Regions from separate parts of the Kinneretia aquatilis genome, predicted to be linked through region 2. Evidence: riboswitches for the same ligand, from Rfam matches in the RefSeq annotation. Region 2 holds a riboswitch; the other holds the start of a gene.

Region 1 (4,410 bases), on a different contig from region 2:
GACACTGCGTTCAAGCTGATCGGCCCCGATCACAAGGTGGTGGTGGAGGCCTACGAAGACCCCAAGGTCACGGGCGTGACCTGCTACGTCTCGCGCGCCAAGACCGGCGGCATCAAGGGCGGCCTGGGCTTGGCCGAAGACAAAGCCGAGGCCTCCATCGCCTGCCGTCAGACCGGGCCGATCGGTTTCGCCAAGCCCCTGGCACGGCAGGAAGAGGTGTTCAACGAGCGCATGTCCCTGGTGTTCAAGAAACTGCGCATCGTGCGCATGGTCGACAGCCGGCGCAACACCCTGGTCTACCTGACCTATTCGGACCGCCTGGTCGACGGCTCGCCGCAGAACAGCGTGACCGCCGTGCCGGTGGATCGCGCCACGCCGATTCCGCTCAAGTGAGCGCAGTGCCAGGCGGCAAGCCCGAGACCTTGAACGCCGGCCGATGAAAGCCCGAGCACAGCCTCCCTGCCGCCCCCGGCTCACGCCGGAGCAGGTGGACGCGCTGAATGCCGAAGCCTACGCGCTGCGCATGTCGGACACGCCGCGGGCCTTGCGTCTGGCGCAGCAGGCCCATGAGCAGGCCCTGGCCATCGACCACCCGCGCGGCCTGGCCTATGCCTTGCTGCGCTGGAGCCTGTGCGAGTTCATCCTGGGCCAGCCGGTGGCGCCACTGCAAGCCCGACTGGATCGGGCCCACAGCCTGCTGGAGGCGCTGGGCGAGATCGATGGCCATCTGGATGCCTTGAACTTGCAGGCCCTGATACAGGCCCGCCAAGGCGACTATGAACAGGCCCTGCATTTGGACCAGCGAGCCCTGGAACTCGCCCGCCTCCACCAGGCCAGTCATGCCGAATCTCGCGCCCTGAACAATATGGCGGTGACCCGCCTCACGCAGGGCCAATTCCCGGAGGCCCTCGAGTTGCTTCAGCTCAGCCTCGCACTGGCCGAGCACAACGGCTCCATCGTCGATCAGGCCTATGCCCTGGGTCAGATGGGCCAGGTGCTGCAAGGCATTGGTGAGATGGACTTGGCCGCGGAGCATCTTCAGCGCAGCCTGCACTGCGCACGCCAGACCCAGGACCTGGCGCGCCAGGCCACCAGCGCGCTGGACCTGGGCACACTGCTGAGCAAACTCGGCCAGCATGCCGAGGCTTGCCTTCTTCTGGACGAAGCGCTGACCCTGTCGCGGCGCACCGGCAATGTCAACGATCTCGGCCAGGCACTGCTGGGCCTGGGCCAGTCCTGCCTGGCGCGAGGGGCAGTGGACGCGGCCCTGGCCGCCTTCGAAGAAGCCCGGCCGCTGGCCCTGAGCGTGGGCGACAGCCCTTCGCTGTGCAGCATCGAGATGGGCCTGGCCGACGTGTGGCAAGCCCGAAACGATCTGCCGCAAGCCCAGGGCGCCCTGGAACGCGCACTGGCTCATGCCACGAAAGGCCGGCTCACCGCCCTGGCAAGCCAGGCTCATCGGGCCCTGTCCGAGCTGGCCGAGCGGCGAGCCGATCACGCCCTGGCCCTGCAGCACTACAAGGCCCACCATGCCTGCGAACAACGCCTGCTGGGCGAGCACTCGCAGCAGCGCCTGCGCGGCCTGTTCGTGCGCCAGCAGGCCCAGGCCCTGAGCCAGGAATTGCAGGCAGCCCGACAGGCGGATCAGGAAAAGCAGGCCTTGCTGACGCAACTCTCGGCGCAAGCCGACTTGCTGCGCCAGCTCAGCCATGAGGACGCCCTGACCGGCCTGGCCAATCGCCGCTGGCTGGACCTGCTGCTTGAACAGGAGTGCGAGCGCGCGGCGCGCTTTCGCCACCCGCTCAGCCTGGCCATGCTGGACCTCGATCACTTCAAGGCCGTCAACGACCGCTTCGGCCATGCGGTGGGCGATGCCGTGCTGCGCCAGCTTGCTCGCCTGCTGCGTGACCACTGCCGGCGCGCCGATGTGGTGGCGCGTTATGGCGGCGAGGAGTTCACCCTGATCCTGGTGGAGGCCCCCCTGCCCCTGGCCAGCCAGCTCTGCGACAAGCTGCGCCAGCAGATCGAGCGCTTTGACTGGCGCAGCCTGCACCCCGATCTGCATGGCATCACCGTCAGCATGGGCCTGGCCGGCAACGCCGAAGCCCACACGCCCGAAGCCTTGTGCGCCCTGGCCGATGAGCGCCTCTACCAAGCCAAGGGCGAGGGCCGAAACTGTGTCCGTCCGACCGGACTCCTGGCCGACTCTCGCTGATCCCAGGGCTGCCCCGCATTTGCCCTGACTTCGCATACAGGCAAGCCCGTCTACACTGCACACCGGATTCAGGAGAGTGCAGGCCCGCTTTGGACCCTGCCGCCGAAGGCGCAAGCTCCCATACTCGCTCAGGCCCCGTACTGGATCCGTCAACAAGCCGAATGCTGGAGAGAGCGGCCCGCGCAGACGATGCGCAAGCCGCCACCGAAGGAGCAAGGCCATGCCCCCGGGGCGCGGCTGAATCTCTCAGGTAACAGGGACAGCGGGAGCGGCGCGCGTCAAGCGCACGCTCTTGCTGCCATTGCCCGATCTGTGCTCTGCCCGGCTCGCGCCCCACCCTGGGGTGCCTCACCTGCCTGGAACGAAACACAGCCCGCGCTGGGCCTGGGCGTACGCCTGCGCGTCTCACTCAACGGTCTGTTTGTCTTGTTTCAGGAGTGCACACATGCACGCAATCGTCCTGGGCGCCGGGGTCACCGGCGTCACCACCGCCTGGTATCTGCGCCAAGCGGGTTTTGAAGTCACCGTGATCGACCGCCAGCCCGCGGCCGGCCTGGAAACCAGCTATGCCAACGGCGGCCAGATTTCCGTCTCGCATGCCGAGCCCTGGGCCAACCCGGGCGCGCCGCTCAAGGTCTTGAAATGGCTGATGAAGGAGGATGCGCCCCTGCTCTTCCGCCTGCGCGCCGACCCGGCCCAGTGGCGCTGGGGCCTGCAGTTCCTGCGCGAATGCACGCCGGGCCGCACCGCCCACAACATCCGCAACATCGTCAATCTGGGCCTCTACAGCCGCGAGCAGCTGCAGCGCCTGCGCGCCGCCACCGGCATCGCCTACGACCAGCGCCAGCAAGGCATCCTGCACTTCTACACCAGCGAGCAGGAGTACGCCGCTGCGCAGGAGCCGGCCCGCATCATGCGCGAGCAAGGCTGCGAGCTGGACATGAAAACGCCCGAGGAATGCGTGGCCATCGAGCCGGCGCTGGCGCAATGCCGCGCGCAGATCGTCGGCGGCAGCATGACGCCCAGCGACGAGTCGGGCGACGCCCATCGCTTCACCCAGGCACTGGCCGCCCTGGCCGAGCAGGCCGGGGTGAAGTTCCGCTATCAGACGCGTGTGCTGGGCTGCGAGCGCGAGGGCCAGGATCTGGCGCGGGTGATCGTGGCCGATGCGAACGGTGAAATCGAGCGCCTGACCGCCGACCGCTTTGTGCTTTGCCTGGGCTCCTTCAGCCGCGGCCTGGCGCGCGAGCTGGGCGTGTCGCTCAACATCTACCCGGCCAAGGGCTACTCGATGACGCTGCCGGTGATCTCGCCCGCGCACAGCTACCAGGTCTCGCTGACCGACGACGAGTACAAGCTGGTGTTCTCGCGCCTGGGTGATCGCCTGCGCGTGGCCGGCACGGCCGAGCTCAATGGCTATGACAGCACGCTCAATCTGCGCCGCTGCGAGGCCTTGCTGCGGCGCACGCGCGAGCTGTTCCCGCAGATGGTGGCGCCCGAGGGCCAGCCCAGCGGCGCCCAGTACTGGACCGGCCTGCGCCCGGCCACGCCCTCCAACCTGCCTTACATCGGCGCCAGCCGCGTTGGCCGCCTCTTCCTCAACACCGGGCACGGCACCCTAGGCTGGACGCACAGCTGCGGCTCGGCCGCGGCCCTGGCGGACCTGATCTGCGGCCGCCGGCCCGAGCTGGATTACGCCTTCTGCGGGCCTGAGCTCGGCGCCTGGGCCGGCCGGGCGCAAGCGGCCACTTGAGCGAACCGGCCCAAGCCCGCCGGCGCGGGCCTTGTAAGCCGGCCGGGCTTCCTCTACCCTGAGGCCAGAGCCGAGCGGACCCCTCCCCTGCGTCAAAGCCCGGCACCGCGCACGCATCCATCACCGCGCCCCACAAAAGCCGGGGCGCCGGAGAGCCAAGGAGACTGCCATGAGCCCGAGCCCGAACGGCGACGCCAGCCGCGCCCCATCCGCCACCGGTGCGCCCCAGTCGCACCTTTCGCCAGCGGTCGCGGCCCTGCGCAGCCTGGCCCTGGTCGGCCCCGCGGCGGCGGGCAAGACCAGCTTGCTGGAGGCCTTGCTGCTGCAGGCCGGCGCCATCACCCAGGCCGGCACGGTGGAGCGCGGCAACACCGTCAGCGATTTCGACCCGCTGGAGCGCCGCTACCAGCATTCCCTGCACAGCAGCGTGGTGCATCTGGAG
Region 2 (4,410 bases):
CGTGGCGTAGTAGGTGTAGAGCACCGCGTCGGTCACGTTTTCAGTCTGAAGCAGGCCGGAGGCCGACATCTTGTGCGACCAGGTGCGATCCGCCCCGTAGTGGCCGACCCAGGGGATCTGACGCACCAGCTCGCTGCGGATGGGGGTCAAGTGTTGCGGGTTGCGGTAATAGCCCTCGGGCGCATCGACCCAGACCTTGTTCTTCATGCTGTAGAACACCGATTTGAAGGGCCCACCCTCGACGCTGATGCGCGCCGAAAAGCCCACGCAATCAACTCCGTTCAGCAAGGGGTAGATGGTGTCGACGTAGTGCTCGGAGATCTCGTCGTCATCGTCCACGAAGTTCAGGTACTCGCCCTGGGCGATGTCGATCATGGCCTGCAGCTTGGGGCCGTACTCGCGGCTGCGGTTGTCTTCGAGCACCAGCAGTTCCACATCGGGATAGCGGGCCACCTGGGGTTCCAGGATGGCCAGCATGCGCTTGCGCAGCTCGCGCCGCGCCGGCAGGCTGGGCACGAGGATGGACCACTTGAATTTCTTCGTCGCGCCGGCCTGCGCCGCCGGGCAGGCGGGCAACAGGCGGTGGGCCGCGTCCACGGCATCGTCGGGCAGGCGCAAGCGGCTCTGGCGCGCCCGCGCCGTGGTGCGCTCGCGCAGCGAGCTCTCGATCTTGCGCAGCACCACCCGCGTGCCCAGGGCCGCCTCGGCCTCGCAGGGCCGCGCCTGGGCATCGAAGTAGGCATGGGCCAGCAGCTCGAAGCGCTGCCCGAACCAGCCCAGCGCCCAGAAATCCTCGCCGCAAGCCTGCCAGAAGCTGCTGAAGAGATCGGGCGCGGCCAGCCAGCCCGCAGCAGCTGCAGGCTCGGGTGGCAAGGCGCCGGCCAAATCCAGTTGCAGCTCGCCGCCGGTTTGCAGCAGACGCAAAGCCTGATTCAGCAAGGTCTTCAATGCCGAAGCCTCATGCTGCAGGCCGCTGACGTCGAGCAACTCCAGGCTCTCGGCCTGCAGCTCGATCGGGCCATGCGCGTCCGACTGGTCGCGCAGCGGCAGATCCAGTGGGCGGCTCAGGTCCAGCCGAAGATCGGGCTCTTGCTCGGCATCTCGGCTGATATTGAGCCAGCCGGCTTTGTAATCGGCGCCGGCGCCCACATGCAGGCGCTGCGGCCGCCAGGGCGCTTGCGGCAAGGCCGGCAGGCGTTCAACGGCATGGTTGGCCGCAACGGCGAGCATCTCGGCATAGGCCACAGCCGGGTCGGCCTGCTCAAAGCGCTCCAGCGCCAGGCGGGCGAAATCAAAAAACGCCGGGGTGCCGAAGTCCTCGCTGAAGAACTGCTCCAGCTGCCCGCCCTCCAGCCACAGGACCGAGTCCTCGAAGGCCGGATGCACCTCGGTGCCCGGCGCGCGCTCGGAGATGACGGGCGTGCCCAGGGACAGGCAGATCGCCGCCCGGGTCTGCTCGAAGCGGCTGCTCTCGTAGAAATGCACATTGAGCACGGCCTTGGCCTGGCGGATGAACTCATCACGCTCGGGGCCGTAAAGCGGGCCGTCGAACAAGGCCACGCTCAAGCCCAGGGCCTCGATGCGATCCAGCCAGGCGCGGCGGCGATCGTTCATGCTGCCGATGAACAGCAGATCGATGGGCCGCTGCTCCAGCGGGATGGATTCCGCCGGCCTCAGGTACGGTGCATGCAGCAGGGGGAACACCGGCACCTGATCCGGCCGGGCGCGGTAGGCGCTGCAGTTGGCGGCGTCGTAATCCACCACCGGCCAGTTCGCCAGCAGCTGCAAATACTCGGGCGAGACCTGGGCCCCGCCCTCGCCCAGCTGCTCCAGGTTCACAAACACGCAGACATGGCGATCGAGCAAGGCCGGCTCAAAACCGAGATGGGCGCCAAAGATGAAATTGATCGCCCCATGGCGCAGCCGGTTCTTCGCCATGCTGACCTCGGCCCCGAGGCGGCGGAACTGGTAGCGGAAGTAGCGCGCCTGATCGAGCAAGCCCAGGGAGTGCACATAGGCCCCGGGCTGCTGGATGCAGAGGTGAATTTCGGGCGCGGTGTGGCTCATGGGCGCGGTGTTGCCTGCAAGGCGTGATTCATGCTGCGGCCAGCATAGGCAGAAGCGGCGCCCGCCATGGCGTGATGAACGCGAGGAAGCCGGCGCATTTGTGGATTTGCGAAAAGGCCTCGCCACGGAGCCACTTTTTGCGCAAAAACCAGGGCTACAATCGCCGCCGTCAGGAGAGAGCTTCCTCGCGGAAGCCGCCGAAGGCGCAGTGGCACTGGTGATCCCACGCTGCGAACGCTCAGGCAAAAGGACTGATAAAACGCCCGTTCACAAAACGTCGGGCGTCCTCACTGGAGAGAGACGGGTTTCGAGCCCGTCCACCGAAGGGGCAAGCTGTTGGCAATACGCCGGCGGCCAATCTCTCAGGTAAAGCGGACAGCGAGGGCATTCCCCCCCACTCCTTGAGTCGGTCTCAGGGGCGTGGGCCAGATGATTGCCCTCGAAAGCTGCTCCCATGTCCGCTGCTGACTCCTCCGCTCCCCTGCTCAAGACCCCCCTGCACGCCCTGCACATCGAACTCGGCGCCAAGATGGTGCCCTTCGGCGGCTACGACATGCCCGTGCAGTACCCGACCGGCGTGATGGCCGAGCACAAGCACACCCGCGCGGCCGCCGGCCTGTTCGACGTGTCCCATATGGGCCAGGTCCGCCTGATCGGCGATGGCGCTGCCGCTGCGCTGGAAACCATCGTGCCGGTCGATGTGATCGACCTGGGCCTGTTCAAGCAGCGCTATGCCCTGTTCACCAATGAACAAGGTGGCATCCTGGACGACCTGATGATCGCCCGCCGCCCGGACGACCTCTTTGTGGTGGTGAACGCCGGCTGCAAGGTGCAGGACATCGCCCACATGCAGGCCAAGATCGGCGACAAGTGCCAGGTCTTGCCCCTGCCCGAGCAAGCCCTGTTGGCCCTGCAAGGCCCGCAGGCCGTGACCGCCCTGTCGCGCCTGAACCCTGAAGTCGCCAAGCTGACCTTCATGACCGGCGGCTTCTTCAATCTGGACGGCATTGAGACCTTCCTGACCCGCTCGGGCTATACCGGCGAAGACGGCTTCGAAATCTCGGTCCACCAGGACCAGGCAGTCGAGCTGGCCCGCAAGCTGCTGGCCCAGCCGGAAGTCAAGCCCATCGGCCTGGGTGCGCGCGATTCGCTGCGCCTGGAAGCGGGCCTGTGCCTCTACGGCCATGACATCGACACCGGCACCACCCCGGTGGAAGCCTCGCTGACCTGGGCCATTCAGAAGGTGCGCCGCGCCGGTGGCGCCCGTGCCGGTGGCTACCCCGGTGCCGCCGTGGTGGACGAGCAGCTGTCCAAGGGCGCCGCTCGCAAGCGCGTCGGCCTGGTCAGCAGCGAACGCATGCCGGTGCGCGAAGGCGCCAAGCTGGTCAACGCCGAGGGCGTGGAAATCGGCGTGGTCACCAGCGGTACCCTGGGCCCCACGGTAGGCAAGCCGGTGGCCCTGGCTTACCTGGCCAAGGAATTTGCGGCCCTGGGCACCGAAGTCTTCGCCATCGTCCGCGACAAGCGCACACCGATGACGGTGTCCAGCACCCCGTTCACGCCCAACGGCTACTACCGCGGCTGAACGGATGAGAGCCGGCTCGGCTCTCGTCGCGCTTGCCCGGCCCCGATCGGGCACCCTACATTTCATTTTCTTTCTCCTTTCCACCTTCCGAAAGCAACGGAGCACCGCATGAGCAACATCAAGTACACGCCTGACCACGAGTGGGTCCAGATCGAAGCCGACGGCATCGTCACCGTGGGCATCACCGTGCACGCACAAGACGCCCTGGGCGATGTGGTGTTCGTGGACCTGCCTGCCGTGGGCAGCAGCTTCGAAGCCAAGGAAGTGGCGGGCGTGGTGGAGTCGGTCAAGGCCGCCGCCGACGTCTACATGCCGGTCGCCGGCGAGATCACCGAAGTCAACGAAACCCTGCGCGACGACCCGTCGCTCGCCAACAGCGACCCGCTGAAGACCGGCTGGTTCTTCAAGGTCAAGTTGAGCAATCCGGCCGAGCTGGACGGCCTGATGGACAGCACCGCCTACGACGAGCTGGTCAAGAACAGCTGATCAAACCGGCCGCGGCGGCTCTATGAGTGAGGCCGCGGCACCCCCTGCCACAGAGCGCAGTCCTTGCGCCTTGCTGTGGCAGGCTCTCCCGAACACAAACGGCCTGAGGCCGCCACAAGCGGCGCCAGGCTCCAAGGATTTGCCATGTTGATGTCCGCCCTGCAGCCCCTGTCGGTGCTCGAGAACGCCACCGAATTCCAAGCCCGCCACATCGGCCCCGATGCCGCTGACGAAGCCGGCATGTTGTCGGTGATCGGTGCCGCCTCGCGCCG

Evidence for each region. Region 2 has a riboswitch for glycine ahead of gcvT (glycine cleavage system aminomethyltransferase GcvT). Riboswitches for the same ligand answer to the same signal wherever they lie in the genome.
Region 1: it holds a riboswitch for glycine, as region 2 does, so the genes downstream of both, C1O66_RS00115 (D-amino acid dehydrogenase) here and gcvT (glycine cleavage system aminomethyltransferase GcvT) in region 2, are expected to answer to the same signal.

What each region holds. Positions count from the first base shown of each region.
Region 1 is NZ_POSP01000001.1:22,498-26,907, reverse strand. It holds gene C1O66_RS00125 (CreA family protein) at 1-393, shown strand, start outside; gene C1O66_RS00120 (diguanylate cyclase) at 437-2,215, shown strand; glycine riboswitch at 2,275-2,368, shown strand; glycine riboswitch at 2,370-2,488, shown strand; gene C1O66_RS00115 (D-amino acid dehydrogenase) at 2,661-3,968, shown strand; gene fusA (elongation factor G) at 4,138-4,410, shown strand, end outside.
Region 2 is NZ_POSP01000004.1:837,747-842,156, reverse strand. It holds gene C1O66_RS23250 (hypothetical protein) at 1-2,067, opposite strand, end outside; glycine riboswitch at 2,228-2,331, shown strand; glycine riboswitch at 2,348-2,456, shown strand; gene gcvT (glycine cleavage system aminomethyltransferase GcvT) at 2,522-3,652, shown strand; gene gcvH (glycine cleavage system protein GcvH) at 3,761-4,138, shown strand; gene gcvP (aminomethyl-transferring glycine dehydrogenase) at 4,283-4,410, shown strand, end outside.